DNA from 4 places in the Cypionkella sinensis genome. Region 4 is predicted to be linked to each of the others. Evidence: riboswitches for the same ligand, from Rfam matches in the RefSeq annotation. Region 4 holds a riboswitch; each other region holds the start of a gene.
The links. A riboswitch is a leader RNA that binds a small molecule or an ion and turns the genes downstream of it on or off. The one in region 4 is predicted to bind cobalamin.
Positions count from the first base shown of each region.

Region 1: linked by a shared signal. The riboswitch ahead of ACFOGH_RS09215 (energy-coupling factor ABC transporter permease) and the one ahead of ACFOGH_RS18310 (aromatic ring-hydroxylating oxygenase subunit alpha) in region 4 are both predicted to bind cobalamin.
Region 2: linked by a shared signal. The riboswitch ahead of ACFOGH_RS15095 (DUF1636 family protein) and the one ahead of ACFOGH_RS18310 (aromatic ring-hydroxylating oxygenase subunit alpha) in region 4 are both predicted to bind cobalamin.
Region 3: linked by a shared signal. The riboswitch ahead of ACFOGH_RS09280 (DUF1636 family protein) and the one ahead of ACFOGH_RS18310 (aromatic ring-hydroxylating oxygenase subunit alpha) in region 4 are both predicted to bind cobalamin.

Region 1 is NZ_JBHRTO010000001.1:1,849,419-1,854,822, reverse strand. Features, by position in the region: gene cobM (precorrin-4 C(11)-methyltransferase) at 1-151, shown strand, start outside; gene ACFOGH_RS09225 (cobyrinate a,c-diamide synthase) at 148-1,485, shown strand; gene cobA (uroporphyrinogen-III C-methyltransferase) at 1,482-2,234, shown strand; cobalamin riboswitch at 2,444-2,659, shown strand; gene ACFOGH_RS09215 (energy-coupling factor ABC transporter permease) at 2,692-3,357, shown strand; gene cobF (precorrin-6A synthase (deacetylating)) at 3,461-4,192, shown strand; gene ACFOGH_RS09205 (GTP pyrophosphokinase) at 4,539-5,404, opposite strand, start outside.
Region 2 is NZ_JBHRTO010000001.1:3,047,121-3,052,524, reverse strand. Features, by position in the region: gene ACFOGH_RS15105 (LysR family transcriptional regulator) at 1-656, shown strand, start outside; gene ACFOGH_RS15100 (Gfo/Idh/MocA family protein) at 753-1,871, shown strand; cobalamin riboswitch at 1,926-2,140, shown strand; gene ACFOGH_RS15095 (DUF1636 family protein) at 2,172-2,615, shown strand; gene ACFOGH_RS15090 (ABC transporter ATP-binding protein) at 2,612-3,379, shown strand; gene ACFOGH_RS15085 (ABC transporter substrate-binding protein) at 3,388-4,317, shown strand; gene ACFOGH_RS15080 (FecCD family ABC transporter permease) at 4,372-5,404, shown strand, end outside.
Region 3 is NZ_JBHRTO010000001.1:1,864,347-1,869,750, forward strand. Features, by position in the region: gene cobW (cobalamin biosynthesis protein CobW) at 1-883, opposite strand, end outside; gene ACFOGH_RS09280 (DUF1636 family protein) at 884-1,267, opposite strand; cobalamin riboswitch at 1,351-1,551, opposite strand; gene cobO (cob(I)yrinic acid a,c-diamide adenosyltransferase) at 1,590-2,240, shown strand; gene ACFOGH_RS09290 (cobyric acid synthase) at 2,451-3,896, shown strand; gene bluB (5,6-dimethylbenzimidazole synthase) at 3,991-4,614, opposite strand; gene cobD (threonine-phosphate decarboxylase CobD) at 4,614-5,404, opposite strand, start outside.
Region 4 is NZ_JBHRTO010000002.1:659,765-665,168, forward strand. Features, by position in the region: gene ACFOGH_RS18305 (2Fe-2S iron-sulfur cluster-binding protein) at 1-882, opposite strand, end outside; gene ACFOGH_RS18310 (aromatic ring-hydroxylating oxygenase subunit alpha) at 886-2,124, opposite strand; cobalamin riboswitch at 2,194-2,393, opposite strand; tRNA gene ACFOGH_RS18315 (tRNA-Lys) at 2,648-2,723, opposite strand; gene dapF (diaminopimelate epimerase) at 2,820-3,656, shown strand; gene mtaB (tRNA (N(6)-L-threonylcarbamoyladenosine(37)-C(2))-methylthiotransferase MtaB) at 3,653-4,912, shown strand; gene ACFOGH_RS18330 (NAD(P)/FAD-dependent oxidoreductase) at 5,245-5,404, opposite strand, start outside.

The DNA.
Region 1 (5,404 bases), on a different contig from region 4:
CATCGGCGCGGAGATGGAGCGCACGGCGCTGATCCTCGTCGGCCCCGCCCTCGCCGCCGAAGGCTTTGAGGAAAGCCGCCTTTACGCCGGCGACTACGACCGCCGCTTCCGTCCCGTCGGCACCGAGCCGCGCTTCCCGGACGCCACATGATCCCCCCCCTCCTTAAAGTTCCGGGCCTGCTCATATCGGCCCCCGCCTCGGGCACCGGCAAGACCACGCTGATGCTGGGCCTGCTCGCGGCATTTCGCGCGCGGGGCATCACCGTGCAGCCGTTCAAATCCGGCCCTGACTACATCGACCCGGCCTTCCACGCCGCAGCATCGGGCCGCGCCTCGGTCAATCTGGACAGTTGGGCGATGACGCCTGATCGCATCACCGGGCTGACCTCGGTCGCCGCAGACGCCGATCTGATCCTTGCCGAAGGCTCGATGGGCCTGTTCGATGGCGTGGCCAAACCAGGCGCTTTCGGCACCGGGGCCAGCGCTGATGTCGCGCAGATGATGGGCTGGCCGGTGGTTCTGGTGCTGGATGTCTCGGGCCAAGCCCAATCTGCCGCTGCCGTCGCGATGGGCTTTCGCGCCATGCGCCCCGAGATGCCCTTTGCGGGCGTGGTCTTGAACCGCGTCGCCTCACCCCGCCACGAAGCCTTGGTGCGCGTAGGGATGCAAGCCGCAGGCATTCCGGTGCTGGGCGCCTTGCCGCGCCGCGCCAGCATCGCACTGCCCGAACGCCATTTAGGGCTGGTCCAAGCCGAAGAACAGCCACACCTGCAAGCCCTGCTGGCCGAGGCTGGCGCCTTCATCGCTGAACATCTCGACCTTGCCGCCCTGCGCGCCGCCGCCCGTGGCAGCCTTCCCACCCAGCAGCCCCTGTCTATCACCCCCCCGGCAGGGCGTATCGCCTTGGCGCGCGATGCGGCGTTTTCCTTTGTCTATCCGCACCTTCTCGCCGGTTGGCGCGCCGCAGGGGCCACGATCCTGCCATTCTCCCCCCTCGCCGACGAAGGCCCCGATCCCACGGCGCAGGCCTGCTGGCTGCCCGGCGGCTACCCGGAATTGCACGCAGGCAAACTCGCCGCGGCACAGAATTTCCGCGCCAAACTGCGCGCCTTTGCCGAAACCAAACCCGTGCATGGCGAATGCGGTGGCTATATGGCGATGGGCGCGGGCCTGATCGACGCGCAGGGTCTGCGCCACGAAATGGCGGGCCTTCTGGGCCTCGAGACCAGCTTTGCCAAGCGCCGGATGCATCTGGGCTACCGCATCGCCGCCACCCATGCGCCCTTTGCGGGCCATGGCGCGGGCGCGCGCCTGCGCGGCCACGAGTTTCACTATGCCACCATCGCAGCACAACCCGATGCCCCCCTTGCAGAAGTCCGCGATGCCACCGATACAGCAGTGCCTGAAACCGGCTCCATGCGGGTGCAACCGGGTGGTGGTCAGTCCTCTGGCACCTTCTTTCATCTGATCGCAGAGGCGACATGAGCGGTTTTGTATCTTTTGTATCCTCTGGCCCCGGCGACCCGGAGTTGCTGACGGTGAAGGCCGTGCAGCGCTTGGCCGCCGCCGAGGTGGTGCTGTTTGATGATCTGTCCTCGGGGCCGATCCTTGGCCATGCGCCGCAAGCCGATCTGATCGCGGTGGGCAAGCGGGCAGGGCGACCCTCGCCCAAGCAAGATCATGTCAGCCGTCTGCTGGTCGATCACGCTTTGGCCGGGCAAAAGGTGGTGCGGTTGAAATCCGGCGACAGCGGCATGTTCGGGCGGCTGGAAGAAGAGATCGTGGCCCTGCAAGCCGCTGGCATCCCTTACGAAATCATTCCGGGTGTCACCTCGGCCTCTGCCGCTGCCGCAGCCTACGGCATCCCGCTGACCCGCCGCCTGACCGCGCGCCGCGTGCAGTTCATCACCGGGGCCGATGTCACCGGCGGCCTGCCCGAGACGACCAACATGGCCGCTCTGGCCGATCCGATGGCGACCACGGTGGTATATATGGGCCGGCGCACCTTCGCCGCCTTGGCCGCCAAACTGATCGCCCACGGCCTGCCCGCCGAGACGCCCGCGCTGCTGGCCGAGGCCGTCTCGACCCCCGATCAACAGATCACCCGCCACACGGTTGAAAGCCTCGTCGCGCATTTGCAAGACGCCCAAAGCCCACATCCGGCGCTGATCTTCTACGGCCCCTTGGCCGATTTTGCGGGCCAGAATGCCGACGACCCTGGGGCCGCACCTTAACCGAAACGGTCCCGATTTTGGCGTGCCACCACAACATATTGTGGTATTTCGTGGAAAATCCGCTGAAGACCACAAGTCATTCCCAGCGGGGAAGGGGCATCTTGCCCCAGATGGCTCATGCTTGCGCATGGCACGGGCCCTGACCGCGCCCCATGTCGTGCAACGGTCGCGAAAAGACGCATTTCTGCTTGCGCAAACCCAAGCTGCAGTGCCAAGTGAACATGCAAGGTGTCCTGAAAACGCAAAGCGTCTGGACTGAAACGAGAATGGGGAAAGGGTGGACCAATCGGCACCCCAAGCCCCAGCCGCCCCCGCGACTGTATGCGGAGAGCGTGCTTCCAATATGCCACTGGCCGCAAGGCTGGGAAGGCGGAAGCCCGCATCGACCCGCGAGCCAGGAGACCGGCCCTGCAAAGAAACGCAAAAAACCGTCGGGTGTGACGGGATGGAGAGTAACATGCATATCGAACCGGGCCTCGTATCCGAGGCCAAACTGGCGTTGTCCTATGCCACCGCCGCCACCGCTGCCGCCTATGCGGGCAAACTGGCGTTTGACGATCTGAAGCAGCGCGGGCTGGTGTCCCTGTCGGCACGCGTGGCGCTTTGCACGGTGCTGGTTTTCGTGTTCTTCGAAGTGCTGCCGCATTTCCCGATTGGCGTCTCCGAGGTGCATCTCATCCTTGGCTCGACCCTGTTTCTGGTGTTTGGCGCCGCCCCTGCGGCCCTTGGCCTGATGATGGGCCTGCTGATCCAAGGCCTGTTCTTCGCCCCGCAAGACGTGCCGCAGTATGGCATGAACTTGACCACCCTGCTGGTGCCGCTGTTCGCGCTGCAAGCACTGGCCACCAAAGTGATCCCGACCAAAATGGCCTATGTCGATCTGCAATACCGTCAGGCCCTGATGCTGTCGACCGCCTATCAGGGCGGCATCGTGGCATGGGTGGCGTTCTGGGCGGTCTACGGCCAAGGCTTCGGCGCGGCCAATCTGGCGGCCATCGGCAGCTTTGGCTTCTCGTATATGCTGGTCATCCTGATCGAGCCTGTGGTCGACCTGGGCGTGCTGGCGCTGGCAAAACTGGGCCGCGCCTCCAGCCTGACCACCCCGCGCCTGCACACGGCCTAAGGGCGTTCAACTGGCCGCGATGGCTCTGGTCGCGCGGCTCAGAAGGCTTTAGAGATCAACGCGCCGGTCCTTGGGGTCGGCGCGTTTGCTTTGGGGGGCTGCGATGTTTGACCTGACCTTGATCGGTATCGGCACCGGCAACCCGGATCATCTGACCCTGCAAGCGATCAAGGCGATCAATGCTGCCGATCTGATCCTGATCCCCCGCAAGGGCGAGGGCAAGGCAGATCTGGCCGAACTGCGCCTTGCGATCTGCCGCGATGTCCTGACCAACCCCGCCACCCGGATCGTCGAGTTCGACCTGCCGGTGCGGGATGAGACCATCCTTGATTACAAGGCCCGGGTAGAGGATTGGCACGACCGGATTGCAGGCGTCTGGAAGGCGGCGATGGGGGATGCTGCCCAAGTGGCGCTGCTGGTCTGGGGCGACCCTAGCCTGTACGATTCCACCCTGCGGATCGCGGCACGGCTGGCACCGGATCGGGTGCAGGTGGTGCCGGGGGTGACGTCTATTCATGCCCTGACAGCCGCGCATGGCATCGCCCTGAATGAGATCGGCGCGCCCTTTGTGGTGACAACCGGGCGAAGGCTGCGGGATGAGGGGTTCCCTTTGGGCGTCGATACGGCGGTGGTGATGCTGGACGGGGAGTGTTCGTTTCAGGCGCTGGACCCGGCAGGGCTGCATATCTGGTGGGGGGGGTATGTGGGGATGGCCGAGCAGGTCATCGTCGAGGGGCCGCTGGCCGAAGTGGGCGCGCAGATCGTGGCCCTGCGGGCAGCCGAGCGGGCGCGGCATGGCTGGATCATGGACATCTATCTGCTGCGGCGGGGCTAGGATTTGGCCGGTCCCAACTCGGGACCTTTTTTGTTTGTTTTATATCAATGACTTAGAGGTGTGGTTTTAAGGGTTTGTTAAGGTTCTACCGCGGTGGGGTAAACTCAGCCTACCACGCGTATGGTTATCAAATTCGCCCACCAATCGCCAATGCAAGATACCTGTCGTCCTTGGCTTGGCGCTTTGGTTCGTCCCAGTCCCACATTTATGTGCATACATTAAGGGGAAATGCAAGGGTGAGGGTGGGGGAGGGGTGGTTAAGGAAGTGTGAATAGAGAATATAGAATTGGCGAGTTAACTCTGTATAGTGCGGATGATGTCCCTGTATCTAAAAATATTTAAAAGACTAAGAGGGGGTCAATTTTACTCCTTTCGTTTTTAAGTACTCCTCAAGATCGTTTCTTTTGAATAAATTTTCCAGTAATTTCAGATTATCTGGATCAATGCTGATTAGTTTGGTTGATTTTACTCTATCAAAATATCCATCGAAATCAGAATTGAACATTGCGATTCTATAGAATTTGTTTGCGGCCATGGAGGCGCCGAGCGATCTCGCAATCGAGATGAGATTCGGGGGGAGGCTTTCAATTAATGCTCTAAGCCTATCAACTTTGTCAATTCCAAACTCAATAAGTTCATTGACTATAGCGCCAGAGAGTGGTCGATTTGGGTGGCTATCCCCTATCTTTATAGAATTTCCATAGTTTTCGATATATCTTTCATACAAAGCTTGTGCCGCAACCACAGAAATTACATCGCTGTCAGAAGTGTGATCGTTGTTATTTATCAGATTGCTAGCATATTCATCGGCCTTGGTCGCAACTTCAGAAAACTCTCGATCAACAAGCTCGAGTGTTCCTGAAATTATCATAAGTCGATGCTGCAGATCGTATGGGAGCGAGAATTTACCTTTATACCGTCTTTTATGTTCGATTTCAGCCCAAGCATGTTGAAGTGCCGTTCTAATTTGTATTTCAAATGGCTGCTCTGATATTTCAGAGTATTCTGGTAAATTCTTTCGTATTTCACCCAGTTTGCAAACCAAGTGAAGCGATCTGTACCCAACCGTGTCTACCTGTTCTCTGGTGCGCTTATCAACACTATTCTTGGAATCAATTTCAAAAAGGGAACTAAGTAGGCTTGCGGTTCTGTCTATATCTCGTTCTAGAAAAAGAATTATCCTCATTACTACAAAGTCTGTGTTGTCACTGA
Region 2 (5,404 bases), on a different contig from region 4:
GCGCGCCGGGTCAAGTGCGCGGGCGCTTAAAGCTGAACGTGCCGGGGGCGGTGATGGTGGATATTCTGCCCCCCTTGCTGGATCAGTTCATGGCGCGCTACCCCGATGTCCGGGTTGAGGTGGTGGTGGATGACCGGCTTGTCGATGTCACCGCCGCCGATTGCGACGCGGGCATCCGCTATGGCGAGCATCTAGCGCAAGACATGATCGCCGTACCGATTGGGCCACGGCTGCAACACGCGGCCTTGGTCGCAGCACCATCCTATCTAGCGCGTCGCGGCACGCCGCTGCACCCAAATGACCTTGTTGCCCATAATTGCATCCGCATGCGCTTTGCCAGCGGCGCGCTGACTGACTGGACGTTTCAACGCGGCGCTGAGGTGATTGCGCTAGATCCAGCGGCGCGGCTAACCCTTGGCACTGTGGCGGCGGCTGCAGCGATTGATCTGGCCATCGCCGGGCACGGCCTGATTTTCACCTTTCAGAACTGGTTGCAGCCACATCTGGACAGCGGCGCGCTGGTGCCCGTGCTGCAAGACTGGTGGCCACAGTTTGACGGGCCGCAGTTGTATTTCTCCAGCCGGTTCATGCCGACACCTTTACGGGCCTTTGTGGATCTGGTCCGCGCGCAGCGCGCCCAGCCTGATGACTTTTGACGAGGTTCCGCCCCACCAAAATATGCGGCGCTTGACCGGCGCAGGGCGCGATTCTAAGGCCAAATTCACCCAGTTTCGCAGCGAAGGACCCCCGATATGAGCAAACCAAAACTTCGCATTGGTCTGATTGGCACCGGCTTTATGGGCAAGGCGCATGTGTTTGGTTTCACCTCTGCCCCGCGGGTGTTTGAACTGCCGTTCGATCTGGAGCTGCACACTATCGCCGACATCACCCCGGATGCCGCTGAGCGCGCGCGTGTGACGCTTGGCTTTGCCCATGCTACCGCCGACTGGCGCACGATCATGGCGGACCCTGCGGTTGATCTCGTGTCGATCACCGCGCCCAACGCCTTGCACAAGGAAATGTCGCTGGCAGCCATCGCAGCCGGAAAGCATGTGTATTGCGAAAAGCCGCTTGCGCCGATGGCGGCGGATGCGCTGGAGATGACGCTGGCCGCCGAAGCAGCGGGGGTGAAAACCCAAGTCGGCTTCAACTATCTGTGCAACCCGATGCTGGCACTGGCGCGGGAAATGATTGCGGCGGGCGAATTGGGTGAGATTCGCGGCTATCGAGGCCTGCATGCCGAAGATTACATGGCCGACGCCAACGGTCCCTACACCTTCCGCCACGACCCCGCAGGCGGCGGCGCTTTGGCCGATATCGGCAGCCACGCGCTTGCCACCGCCGAGTTTCTCTGCGGCCCGATCAGCCGCGTGATGGGCGATGTTGTGACCATGATCGCCGAGCGCCCGGATGGCCGCGGCGGTCGCAAGGCGGTGATGGTGGATGACGTGGGCCGCGCCTTTCTGCGCTTTGAAAACGGCGCCACGGGCAGCATCGAGGGCAACTGGATCGCCACAGGCCGCAAGATGCAGCACGATTTTGAGGTCTATGGCACCAAGGGTGCACTGGCCTTCAGCCAGGAACATTTCAACGTCCTTAATTACTTCAGCACTACTGACGCCAAAGGCCGCCAAGGCTTTCGCCGCATCGAGGCCGGGCCAGATCATGCACCCTATGGTCTGTTCTGCGTCGCCGCAGGCCATCAGATTGGCTTCAACGACCTGAAGGCAATCGAGGTCGCAGGCTACATCAATGCCATCGCAGGCAAAGCGCCCGAGCCGTTCAACTTTCGCAAGGGTCTGCGGATTCAAAAATTGGTCGAAACCATTCACGCCTCATCCAAGGCTGGGGCATGGATGGATATCGCCTAAGGCGCAAAAGCGCCGCCGCCTGTCGCTGTTCGCATTGACAGCGGCGGGCAAATCCCGCTTCATGCCCGCGATGGTTTCGGCAGACGCAAAGTCGCGCCGGATGAAAAGGGAATACGGTGTGGTGTAGGCAAAAGCCGCCAAATCCGTGACTGCCCCCGCAACTGTAAGCGGTGAGCGAACCTGCAAAGTCCACTGCCCCAAAGGGGTGGGAAGGCGCAGGCCAGCCACGACCCGCGAGTCAGGAGACCTGCCATCATAGCCGAAACAATCATCCGGGCGGGGTGCCTGGGGAAGGATGCTATGATTGAACTGCAAGGGCCTGCGCAGGCCCAAGACCCTGCCATGCGGCAGAGCGCAAAACGCCATCAAATTCTGGTCTGCCAAACCTGTCGGCACAAGGACAGCCCGTGTTTCCCCGGCCTTGCGCTGTTGGAAAAGCTGCGTCTGGCGGTCAGCGAGGCCAAAGGGCTGGGGGAGGATTTCGAGATTTCCGGCACCGCCTGCATGGCGGGCTGTGATCGGCCCTGCACCGTGGCTTGGCGCGCGACGGGCAAGGCCACCTGGCTGTTCGGCGATATCGACCCGGACGCCGATATTGACGCGCTGGTCGATTTTGCCACGCTTTATCAACGGCTTGACGATGGCTGGTGCCGCGCCGCTGATCGTCCCGGCAAACTCGCGACATCGACGCTCGCCCGTATTCCCGCCGCGCTGATCGTTACCGCCGAGGGTCAGTTGCAATGACCGGACCTATTCTGGAAGCGCGCAATCTGTGTTGGGGGCCGCCGCGCCGCCCCGATATCTTGACCGACATCAGCTTTGCCATGGCCGAGGGCGAGGTGATGGCGATCTGCGGTGCAAACGGGGCGGGGAAATCCTCGCTTCTGCGTCTGCTTTATCGCTATGTGCCCCCCCGCAGTGGCACGGTCAGCCTGATGGGTCGCGATCTTTGGCTGCATACGGCGCGCGAAACTGCCCGCACCGTGGCAGCGGTGCTGCAAGAACAGCCGACCGACTTTGCCCTGACCGCACGGCAGATCGTGGCGCTGGGCCGTCTGCCGCATCGGGCAGGCTTTGCCAGTGCGGCGCTGCGCGACACCGAGGTCGTCAGCGCGGCCTTGGAGCGGCTGGATCTGGCGCGCTTTGCCGATATGCCGTTTGGCACGCTGTCGGGCGGCGAGAAGCAACGTGTCATGGTCGCCCGTGCGCTGGCGCAGGAACCGCGCGTGCTGATTCTGGATGAGCCGACCAACCATCTGGATATCCGCCACCAGCTTGAACTGCTGGCGCTGCTGCGCGGCCTTGGCCTGACGGTGATCTGCACCCTGCACGACCTGACCCTGGCCGCGCAGTTTGCCGACCGCGTGCTGGTTCTGGCCGATGGCCGGGTGCTGTCGGATGGCCCCCCTGATCTGGCGCTGTCCGAGCATCACATCGCCACCGCCTTCAATGTCACCGCCCGCGTGGACCGCTCTGGCCCCGCGCCGCGCTTCTCTTTTCATCTGTAGGAAAAACCATGAAATACGCTCTGATCGCCCTGTTGCTCTCTGCAACCTCGGCTGCCGCCTTTCCCGTCACGGTGAAAAGCTGCAACCGCGATGTCACCTTTGACGCCGCCCCGAAGGCTGCGATTTCCAACGATGTGAACCTGACCGAGATGATGCTGGTGCTGGGCCTGCGTGATCACATGGTCGGCTACACTGGCATTTCCGGCTGGAAAACGCTTGATCCCGAAATGCGCGAAGGCGTGGCCGAACTGCCCGAGCTTTCCGCGAAATATCCCAGCAAGGAAGTTCTTGCCGGGGCGGATGCCGATTTCTTCTTTGGCGGGTGGAACTATGGCATGAAGGTTGGCGGCGAAGTCACCCCTGAGACGCTGGAGCCTTTGGGCATCAAGACCTACGAGCTGACCGAAAGCTGCATCTTCGTCGGCCCCAAGGCGAAAAGCAGCATGGATGACATGTATAACGACCTGCTGAACCTTGGCCTGATCTTTGGCGTCGAAGACAAGGCAAAGGCGCTGGTCGAAGGTTACAAGGCGCAACTGGCCGAGGCTACCAAGGGCGTTGATCACAGCAACCCCCTGCGCGTGTTCGTCTATGACAGCGGCGAAGACACGCCGTTTACCGCCGGCAAATACGCCATGCCCACCGCCCTGATTGAGGCCGCAGGTGGCGTCAACATCATGGATGATCTGGACAAAAGCTGGGCCACCGTCGCGTGGGAGCCTGTGGTCGAGCGTAACCCGCAAGTGATCGTCATCGTCAACTATGGCGATGTCACGGCCGAGCAGAAAATCGCCTTCATGAAGGGCAACCCGGCTTTTGCCAACATCGACGCGGTGAAGAACAACCGCTTCGTGGTGCTGGAATATGTCGAGGCTACGCCCGGCCCGCGCAATATCAAAGCGGTGGAAAAGCTGGTCGCGGGCTTTGCGGCGCAGTAAGAACAATCTGCGCCGGGGCAAACGCCTCGGCGCAATGCTTTGAAAGGCAAGCCGATGGCCGACCTCACCCAACCCACCGTCGCCAGCGCTGCATGGCACCTGTCGCGCCGCGCGGGTCTGGTGCTGGCGGGCTGTGGTGTGCTGGTTTTGTCGATCATTCTTGCGGTATCTATCGGCGCGATTGCGATTCCGCTTTCCACCGTCTGGGGCATCGCGTTGAACCATGTGATCCCCGATGCCGTGCCCGTCACTTGGTCGCCGGGCCGTGCCGCGATTGTCTGGGACATCCGCTTTCCCCGCGCGATCCTCGCCGCATTGGTCGGCGCGGGGCTGGGGCTGACCGGGGCGGCGCTGCAATCTGTTACGCGCAACCCGCTTGCTGATCCGCATCTGTTGGGCATCTCATCGGGTGGGGCCTTCGGGGCGATTTTGGCGTTGATGCACACGGGCATGTTTCTGGGCCTGCTGACCGTGCCACTGCTGGCCTTTGCCGGGGCTTTGGCCGCCACCGCGCTGGTGCTGGGCATCGCACAATTCGCCCGCGCCACCTCGGCAGATCGGCTGGTGCTGGCAGGCGTTGCCGTCAGCTTTATCATCATGGCGGGCGCGAATATCCTGATCTTCCTCGGCGATCCGCGCGCCACGCATACGGTGGTGTTCTGGATGCTGGGCGGGCTAGGCCTTGCGCAATGGCCGCATCTTTTGTTCCCGCTGGCTGTGCTGATCCCCACAGGCCTGTGGCTGTGGCACCGCGCGCCCGATCTGAACGCGATGAGCCTTGGCGATGAAACCGCCTCAAGCCTCGGCATCCCCATTGCCCGGTTTCGCCTGTCTGTCTTTGTCGCAGGCGCGCTGATCACCGGGGTAATGGTGGCATTTTCCGGCATCATCGGCTTTGTTGGCCTGATGATGCCGCATCTGGTCCGGCTGATCTTTGGCGGCGACAACGCCCGCGTGCTGCCGCTGTCGGCCCTGTTCGGCGCGGTGTTTCTGACCTGGGCCGATACCGTCGCCCGCATCATCATGGCACCCGAGGATATGCCCATCGGCATCGTCACCGGGCTGACGGGCGGGCTGTTCTTCGTCT
Region 3 (5,404 bases), on a different contig from region 4:
GCTTGCCTGCGACCGCCACATAGCCCTTCACCCGCAGGATATGCTGTTCATCGGCGAGGCGCTGGATGGCCGCCACCAAAGCATCGACATCGCTGATTTCCGGCAGATCAATCACCACGGTGTCGAAATCATCATGCTCGTGGTCATCATGACCATCGTGATGCGAGGGGCGTGCCGCCAGATCATCCTCTGCCTTCGCGTTCAGGCCAAGGATCAACGCCGGATCAATGATGCCTTCGGACATCGCCAGAATCGGGATAGGACGCGGGCTTTCCGCCACGATCACGGCGCGCGCGGCGGCCAAGCCAGCCTCACCCGCCAGATCGGCCTTGCTCATCAACACGATGTCGGCGCAGGCGAGTTGATCCTCGAACACCTCGGACAAAGGCGTTTCATGGTCGATGGACTCATCGGCTGCGCGCTGCGCATCCACCGCCGCCACATCCGGCGCGAAGCGACCCGCCGCAACTGCTTCGGCATCGGCCAAGGCGATCACGCCATCGACGGTGATTTTCGAGCGGATAGCGGGCCAGTCGAAGGCCTTCAACAGCGGCTTCGGCAAGGCCAGACCCGAGGTTTCGATGATGATGTGATCTGGCCGCTGCGGCAGCGCCATCAAAGCCTCGATCGTCGGGATGAAATCATCGGCCACGGTGCAGCAGATGCAGCCATTGGCAAGCTCGACGATGTTTTCCACCGGGCAATTGTCGTCGGCGCAGGATTTCAGAATGTCACCATCCACGCCGACGGTGCCAAATTCATTGACGAGGATTGCCAGCCGCTTGCCCTGCGGATTCTGCATCAGATGCCGGATCAGCGTGGTCTTGCCCGCGCCCAGAAAGCCGGTGATCACAGTGACGGGGATTTTCGACAGATCAGACATTCAGGCCTCCAAAGCCGTAAGAATAGGGGGAATGATAATCGGTGGGATTCGGGCAAGGCTCTGCTTGCGGAAGATCACCGGGCGCGCACGCCACGGCACGATGCCATCAGGGGCATCCAGATAAGCGGCGGCACCCAGCAGAATATCGGGCGCATCGGCAGGGGTCAGGCGACCGTAAACATAAGACCAACGCCCCGGTGCCGACAACGCCACCGCAGCGCCGGAATTGCAGGCCGACAGACATTCCACGCCGACAATGCGCAAGCCTGCCGGAACCGCGCCCGCCTGCAACGCCGCCAGCAGCTTCGCACCGGCAACGGGCTGTCCGTCTTCCACGACTTCACCCGCCTTACAGGTGGTGCAGACATGCAACGTTACACTCATCGGCCTACCCTATAGCGGCGATGGGGATGGCCAGAAGGGCGGCCATGCGGCCACCTGCTGGTTGCGAAACACCCCGTTCGCCCGTTCAGTCACATGCGCTGGCAGGTCTCCCGGCTTGCGGATCCGGGGGCTGGCCCCCACGGCTGCCCGCCTTCCCGGATTGCTCCAGTGGCCTCAGGCAACCTCTCCGGTCACGGTCGCGGGGGCGGCAGCTTTTGGGGTCGCCCCCTTTCGCATTCCCTCTTGGCCTGTCATAGACAGGAACCAGCGCTGGGTTCACCTGTGGCAGAACCACGCGCCATGTCAAGCAACGGATGGCCCCATGTCTGACCCTATCCTGATCGCAGAATCTGATACCGACGCTTCGGGCGACGAAAACGCCCGCCATGCGCGGAAGATGGCAAAGAAGAAGGCCGCACGCGATAAGATCATGGCGGGCAAGGCGGGCGATAAAGGGCTGCTGATCGTCCACACCGGGGCGGGCAAGGGCAAATCCTCCAGCGGGTTCGGGATGATTCTGCGCTGTATCGCACATGAAATGCCTTGTGCAGTGGTGCAGTTCATCAAAGGCGCATGGGATACCGGCGAGCGGCGGATCATCGAGACGCATTTCCCCGACCTGTGCGAATTTCACGCCATGGGCGAAGGCTTTACCTGGGAAACCCAGGATCGCGCCCGCGATATTGCCATGGCGGAAAAGGGCTGGGAAAAGGCCAAGGAGTTGATCCGCGACCCCGGCAACCGGCTTGTGCTGCTGGATGAAATCAACATCGCTTTGCGCTACGATTACCTCGACATCGCCGAGGTGCTGGCCTTCCTTGCCGCTGAGAAACCGCCGCTGACGCATGTGGTGATGACCGGGCGCAACGCGAAGCCAGAACTGATCGAGGCCGCTGATCTTGTGACCGAGATGACACTGATCAAGCATCCGTTCCGCTCTGGCATCAAGGCGCAGCCGGGGGTGGAGTTCTAAGGCTGTGGCGCAGTTTGACAGATCAGACTGGGGGCCAGCCCCCAAACCCCCGGAGTATTTTCGCCAAGATGAAGTTGGCAGAACGACAATGCCCAACTCTGTCAGCGACCAGACGCATCGCAAAAAATTCCAAGCCGGTGGCTTCATCTTGGCGGAAAATACTCCCGCCGGAGGCTTCCGCATGATCCGCGTGCAGCGTCGGTGGCAGGCATGAAGGCCCTGATGATACAGGGCGCGGGGTCGAATGTCGGCAAATCGCTGCTGGTGGCGGGGCTATGCCGCGCGGCAAAGTTGCGCGGGTTGTCGGTGGCGCCGTTCAAGCCGCAGAACATGTCCAACAATGCCGCCGTGACGGCCAACGGTGGCGAGATTGGCCGCGCGCAGGCGTTGCAGGCGCTGGCCTGCGGGCTTGATCCGCACACCGATATGAACCCGGTGCTGCTGAAGCCGGAATCCGAGACGGGTAGCCAAGTGGTGGTGCAGGGCAAGCGCATCGCGACGGTGAAGGCGCGGGAGTATGCGGCGTTGAAGCCAAAGCTGATGGCCCCGGTGCTGGACAGTTTTAACCGTTTGAAATCGCGGCACGATCTGGTGATCGTCGAAGGCGCGGGCAGTCCGGCTGAGGTTAACTTGCGGTCGGGTGACATTGCCAATATGGGCTTTGCCCGAGCCGCCGATTGCCCGGTTATCCTGACCGGCGACATTGATCGCGGCGGGGTGATCGCGCAGATCGTCGGCTCGCAGGCGGTGCTGGACCCAGCCGACAATGCGATGATTGCGGGGTTCCTGATCAACAAGTTCCGCGGCGATCCGCGGCTGTTTGACGATGGCTATCGGCTGATCGAAACCCGCACCGGATGGCGCGGCTTTGGCGTGGTGCCGTTCTTTGCGGGTGCCCATAAACTGCCCGCCGAGGATGCGTTGGACCTGCCGAAAGGCGGCGGCGCGGGGGCCTACAAGATCGCGGCGCTGACCCTGTCGCGGATTGCCAATTTCGATGACCTTGATCCTTTGGCGCAGGAACCCGGCGTCAGCCTGTCGATGATCCGCGCCGGCGAGGCGCTGCCCGGTGACACCGATCTGGTGATCATCCCCGGCAGCAAATCCACCCGTGGTGATCTGGCCTTTCTGCGCGCGCAGGGCTGGCACATTGACCTGGCCGCGCATCTGCGGCGGGGCGGGCGCGTGCTGGGCATTTGCGGAGGCTATCAGATGCTGGGCCAGATCGTGCGCGACGCGGGCGGCATCGAAGGCCCGGCGGGTGAAACGGCTGGTCTTGGCGCGCTGCAGGTTGACACCGAGATGACCCCAGACAAGCGCTTGACCCGCACCGAGGCCATTCACGCCGCGACCGGCCTTGCGATGCAGGGCTATGAGATTCACATCGGCCGCACCGAAGGGCCTGACCGCGCACGGCCTTTTGCCTTTGTGAACGGTCAGCCAGAGGGGGCGGTTTCCACAGATGGCCGGGTGATGGGCAGCTATCTGCACGGCATGTTCGCCAATGATGCCTTCCGTGCGGGCTTTCTGCGCCAGATTGGCGCGCAAGCCTCAAACCTGTCTTATGGCGCGGGGGTTGAGGCGGCGCTGGACGCCCTCGCCGCGCATCTGGAAGCGCATGTTGATGTGGCAGGCCTGCTCGGCTTGGCGCGGTAATCGCCCCATTCCCACGCCGCCCCGGACTTGATCCGGGGCCTCTTGGGCTGAGGTGAGGCCCCGGATCAAGTCCGGGGCGGCGTCGCACCTGCGATCAGCGCCGCAGCCATTCGGTCTGGGCGTTTTCCTGCCAGCCGGTGCGGTGCAAAAGCGGGGTGTCGTCCATGAACTCAGGATGGCCGATGCAGAGATAGGCGGCAAACTCCCAGCCCGCAGGCACGCCCAACAGCGCCTCGATATCATGCGGATCAAGGATCGAGACCATGCCCAGCCCCAGATTTTCCGCCCTTGCCGCCAGCCACAGCGTATAGATCGCCATCGCGGTGGATTGCCGCAACGTCTCGGGCAGGGTCTGGCGACCAAGGCCATGCCCGGCCTCGGGGTCGATCTCGTTGAACACCGCGAGTTGCACCGGGGCCATATCCAGCCCCGCCAGCTTGAGCGCCAGATATTCCGCATGTTTATCGCCGGTATAAAGCTTGGCGGCCTCGGCATTGCAGCGGTTGAAGTTGGCACGAACCCCGGCGCGTATGGCCGGGTCATCCACCCGGATCACCCGCCAAGGCCGCGCATTGCCGACCGAGGGCGCACAATCCATCGTGGCACGCAGCCGCTCCAAAGCGGCCTCGTCCACCGGGTCGGGGCGGAAATGCCGCACATCGCGACGCCAGCGCAGGATGCTCAGCAGGGTGGCGGATTCGTCGGCGCTAAACTGCATCAGCCCTCCAACGCAGCGGTCAGCCGCGCCCATTCCTCTGGCGATCCGGGCAGGCCCAAACGCAGCCAACGGTTCGAATAGGGAAAGATCCGGCTCCATATCCGGGCTTTTGCCAGCCGGTTTTGTGCGGTTTCTGCATCGGGTGTCTCGTAGGTGCGGAACAACTCGCAGCCGCCGACAAGCTGCCAGCCTGCCGCGAGGGCCAGTGCATCGGCCTGCGTGACCTCTGCCTGCAACCGCGCGACGGTGGCCTTGGCCCAAGCCTTATCCGCCAACGCCGCAGCGCCGATGCGCAGGGCCGCGCCGTTTACGGGCCACGGGCCGGACATCTCGGTCAGCGCCGCGATGTCGTCGGGGCAGCCGATCACGAAGCCAAGCCGCACGCCAGCCAGCCCGTAGAACTTGCCGAAGGAGCGCAACACCAGCAGCCCCGCCTGCCCGGCCTGCGCGGCCAGTGACAGCGCGGGCTGCGCATCGGCAAAACTTTCATCCACCACCAAGCGCCCGACCTGCCCGGCCAGCGCCAGCAGATCGGCGGGCGCATAGCTGCGGCCATCGGGGTTGTTGGGGTTGACCACCACCGCGAGGTCAGCCCCCGCCAACTGGCCGAACTGGCTGACCTGTTCCACCTTCCAGCCCGCCGCGCGCAGGGCGGCTGCGTGTTCGTTATAGGTCGGCCCCAGCACGCGGGCGCGGCCCGGTTTGGCCAGACGCGGGATCATCTGGATCGCCGCCTGCGCCCCGGCCACCGCCAGCATCGGCGCAGTTGTGCCATAGGTTTGCGCCGCCA
Region 4 (5,404 bases):
CAAAACGGTATCGGTCTCGCCACAAGCAGCCACCACGCCACTGTCGGCAAAGGTTATCTCGGCCTGCGCCCCCTCCTCGGGCGTCACATCGTCCAGCACTGGCGCATCGGCCTCGCTGCCCACCGCCAGCCCAAAGCTTTCCTGATGATAGCGCGCCATGTCAAAGCCCAGGCTTTGCAGCATCTCGCGCACCGCCTGCATGAATGGCTCGGGGCCACAGCAGAACACCTCACGCTCCAGATAGTCCGGCGCCATCAGCCCCAGCATGATCTGGCTCAGCCGCCCCTTATACCCCGGCCAAGCCCGGAACGGATCAGCCTCCTCGACCGTAAAGCGCAACTGCAACCCCGGCACGCGGTTGGCAAACTGCTCAAGCCGCTCGCGGAAAATAATCTCGGACGGACGCCGCGCCGCATGCACGAATACGATGTCCGGCATCTGCCCCGAATCCCACGCCCAAGTGGTCATCGACATCATCGGCGTAATCCCCGACCCTGCCGAGATCATCAGATATTTCGGCGAGGGATGGCGGTGGAAACTGAAAATACCCGACGGCCCATAAGCCTTGATCATCATCCCCGGACGCAAGTTATCCAGCATCCAACGCGTGCCAACAGACGTGCTTTGCGCCTTCACCGTGATGGTGATCGACAGGGGCCGCGACGGCGAGGACGACAGCGTATAGGTCCGCTGCACATTGCCGCCCGGAACTGGCAAGTCCAAAGTTATGAACTGCCCCGGCTGATAATCAAACCACGCCCCATTCGGCGCGCGGAAGGCAAAGGTAGCGGTGTCGTCATTCTCCGGCACCACCATTGAACATTCCAGCATCTGGCTGTCGTTCCACGGCTCGGCAGTCCAGTTGGCACGCGTTTTCGCCATGATCTACTCCGCCGCCAAGGCGGGCTTCGGCGCCATCCGCTCGGTCATCACGTTGCAATACCAGTCAATGAACTGGATCACGCCTTCTTCCTGAAACGTCGAATAGGGCCCCGGCTCATAAGCAGGTGAAAGAATGCCCTTCTGGTTTTCCTCGACCACCAGACGATCTTCGTCATTGGTGTGCATCCAGACCTCGGTCAGCCGGTTCAGATCGTAATCCACGCCTTCCACCGCATCCTTATGCACCAGCCAAGTCGTCGTAACCTGCGTTTCGGTGGCCGAGATCGGCAGCACCCGGAAGGTGATCGCATGATCGCCCAGGAAGTGATTCCAAGTGTTCGGGTAGTGATAGAACAACAGCGTGCCCGCATCATTGAACGGCATCGCGCCCATCCGCTTGGCCACCGCCGCCTTGGTATCCATCGTATAGCTTTCGGCGTTGTTCAACAAAGGCACCCGCGCCAACCGCCACTGCATCGCTTTGTCATGGGTGAAGCGCGACGGCAGGCCTGCAGCCTCACACCGGGTCCAATGCGCCAGAATCTCGCCGCTGGCCTCATTCGGGCCATTCATCGCCGCGATTTTCGGATTGTCGCTGAACGTCCTGCACAAAGACGGATGCGAGCCGCCACAATGATAGCATTCGCGGTTATTCTCGATCACCAGCTTCCAGTTGCCATTCTCGACGATGGTCGAGCTGAACGCCACCTTGGCATCCTTCAACCCCGAAGGGGCAAGGAACCCCGGCATGGTCTTGGCCAGTTCGGCAATCGGCGGCGGCACTTGCGCAAGGCAGATAAAAACCATCCCGCCCAGATCGACGCAATGCACCTTCTTCAAGCCATGCTCGGCGGGGTTGAAGCCTTCCTGCATGTCGCGGGCATATTGCAGCTTGCCGTCCAGATCATAGGTCCATTGGTGATAGGGGCAGACGAGTTTCGGCGAAGACCCGGTTTCTTTGGCGCACAGCCGCTGGCCGCGATGGCGGCAAACGTTATGAAACGCCCGGATCATGCCATCGTTGCCGCGCGTGATCACCACCGGATAGGCACCGACCTGCATGGTCATGAACGCGCCCGCTTTCGGCAGAGATGCAGCAGGGGCGGCAAACAGCCACTCGCGATACCAGATCTGCTCCAGATCGGCGGCATAAACCCCGTCATCGCAATAAAGCGCATGGCTCAGGGCATAATCCTTGCGGCGGGCAAGCAGTTCGGAATGGATTTCGGCTGAATTAAGCATCTGGCACCTCATGAGTCCCCGCCTCCCGCGCGGACAGTTGTGTTGGCAAACCGGACGCATCCGGCTGGGCTGATCTTTCGGGGCAAGGCTGGTTTCCGGGCTGCGAAATCGGGACTTTCACCCCCAGCGCGACACCTTCCCAAAGCTTGCGCCTCAGTGGCCTCCTGTCACGCCTTTAACTTCATCACCGTTGCGGGGGCAGCGCCGGCATTACACCGGCTTCCCAATTCTCCATCCTTGCGAATGGCACCTTACAACGCTCATAAATCACGGCCCCGCATGTCGGGATAGATCATTTACGACCTCTGCCGATACATCAAAGACCTTGCCATAAATCCCCGCCGATCCAAAGCAAGAAGCCCGATTCGCAGGCAGAAAATCAGCCGCAAAACTCGTGACGTTTTTCAGACCATCCCGCGCGCCTGATCCCGCAGAATCGTCGACCTGCATCGGTAAGTGTTGCTGATTTCGATCCCGGAAAAACCAAAGGCCCAACCGTTTCCGGTCGGGCCTTAAGGTGTGGTGGTGAGCCGGACGGGACTCGAACCCATGACCCGCTGATTAAAAGTCAGCTGCTCTACCAACTGAGCTACCGGCCCACAACTGCCGCGCTGATTAGGGGGCGGGGCGGATGGGGTCAAGGGGCAAAACGCCGCCCTCTGGCAAAAAGCTGCGGCGCGGCGTATATGCGGGCCATGGAAAACCGCAAAGCACCAAGCCAGATTGCCTTTATGAAGATGCACGGAGCCGGAAACGACTTTGTCATCATCGACTCACGCGGTCGCGATACCGTCGTGACCGCCAAACTGGCACAAGCTTTGGGCGACCGCCACCGTGGCACGGGCTTTGACCAACTGGCCGAGATCAGCGATTCGCAAGACACCGATTTCACCTTGGATTTCTGGAACAGCGACGGCTCCCGCGCCGGGGCCTGCGGCAACGCCACCCGCTGCGTGTCCGATTACATGATGCACGAACTTGGCAGCGACGCCCTCAGCCTCACCACGCAACGCGGCACCCTGCATGCCAAACGCCTGCCCGATGGCCGCGTCTCGGTGAACATGGGCCACCCGCAGCGCGATTGGTCCGAGATCCCGCTGTCCCACGCCGTCGATACCTTAAACCTGCCGCTGCCCGGCACCCCCGCCGCCGTGGGCATGGGCAACCCACATTGCGTGTTCTTCGTCAAAGACGCCGAAGCGGTTGACCTGCCCGCCGAAGGCCCCGGCATCGAACATCACCCGCTGTTCCCACAGCGCACCAATGTCGAATTCGCCCATCTCATCGCCCCCGACCATCTGCGCATGCGGGTGTGGGAGCGTGGCGCAGGCATTACCCTCGCCTGCGGTTCCGGCACCTGCGCCACCGTCGTAGCCGCCCATCTGCGCGGCCTCACAGGGCGCGCGGTGACGGTCGAGGCTGACGGCGGCACCCTGCAGGTCGATTGGCGCGACGACGGCGTCTGGCTGACCGGCCCCACCGCCCACGTGTTCAGCGGCACCCTGACCCCCGCCTTTCTGGCCGCGCTATGAACGCCGCCCCACCGATCTTCGCCACCCTCGGTTGCCGCCTGAACGCCTATGAAACCGAGGCGATGAAGGAACTCGCCGCCGCCGCAGGTGTCGAAGGTGCTGTCGTGGTCAACACCTGCGCCGTCACCGCAGAGGCCGTGCGCCAGGCCAAACAGGAAATCCGCAAACTCGCCCGCGAAAACCCCGGCGCACAGATCATCGTCACCGGATGCGCCGCACAAACCGAGCCCGAAACCTTCGCCGCCATGTCCGAGGTCACCAAGGTCATCGGCAACACCGAGAAAATGCAGGCTTCCACTTGGGCCAGCCTGAAGGCCCCCGACCTGATCGGCATCACCGAAAAGGTGCAGGTCGATGACATCATGTCGGTCAAGGAAACCGCAGGCCACCTGATCGACGGCTTTGGCCGCCACCGCGCCTATGTGCAGGTGCAAAACGGCTGCGACCACCGCTGCACCTTCTGCATCATCCCCTATGGCCGCGGCAATTCCCGCTCGGTTCCCGCCGGAGTCGTGGTCGAACAGATCAAACGCCTCGTGGACAAGGGCTTTAACGAGATCGTCCTCACCGGCGTTGACCTCACCTCATGGGGTGCCGACCTGCCCGCCCAACCCCGGCTTGGCGATCTGGTCATGCGTATCCTGCGCCTTGTGCCCGACCTGCCCCGGCTGCGGATTTCCTCCATCGACAGCATTGAGGCCGACGATGCCCTGATGGCGGCCATCGCGTCTGAGCCCCGCCTGATGCCCCACCTGCACCTGTCACTTCAGGCGGGCGACGACATGATCCTGAAACGCATGAAGCGCCGCCACCTGCGCGATGATGCCATCCGCTTCTGCGAAGACGCGCAAAAACTCCGCCCCGACATGATCTTCGGCGCCGATATCATCGCAGGCTTTCCGACCGAAACCGAGGCGATGTTCGAAAACTCCCTGAAACTGGTGACTGACTGCAACCTGACCTTCCTGCACGTCTTCCCGTTCAGCCCGCGCAAAGGCACCCCCGCGGCGCGGATGCCGCAAGTGAAAGGCCCCGAGATCAAATCCCGCGCCGCCCGCCTGCGCGCCGCGGGTGACGCCGCCCTCACCCGCCACCTGACCGCGCAAATAGGCGTCACCCACCGCATCCTGCTGGAAGGCCCCCGCCTGGGCCGCACCGAGCAATTCACCGAAGTCGCCTTCGCCACCGATCAGTCCGAGGGCCAAATCCTGACCGCAACGATCAGCGGGATTGAGGGCGCGCGCCTGCTAGCGTGACCGCCTGCGGCAGCCGCGGATGCCTCCGGCGGGGATATTTAAGCGCAGAGGATGACCAAAAGCCTCTCCTTTGGCATTTCACATTGGCCCAAATACTCCCGCCGGAGGCTCCCACAGTCGCCCAAAGCGCAACGCCCGTTGTTCAAGCCCGCTCAGCCGGTCAGTCCCAACATCTGCGCCCCTCCCAAGCCGCTCCGGACTTGATCCGGGCCACATGGCGTCAACCCGCGCAGATGCCCGCCTGCTGTACCAAATCTGAACAAGGCGTTAACGCCACAAACCAACTCCCTGTTGTCAAACAAGACAATTCAGGTCCCAACTCGGGACCGCCCTTAAACCCGAAATCCCTCCGGCACCGCATCGCGCCCCTCCAGCACCAGATCGACCATCACCTCGGCCACTTTCGGGGCCATCCCGAACCCGATCTTGAAGCCGCCATTGGCGATGAAATGCCCCGCCCGCCCCGCCCAGGCCCCCAGCACCGGCGCGCGA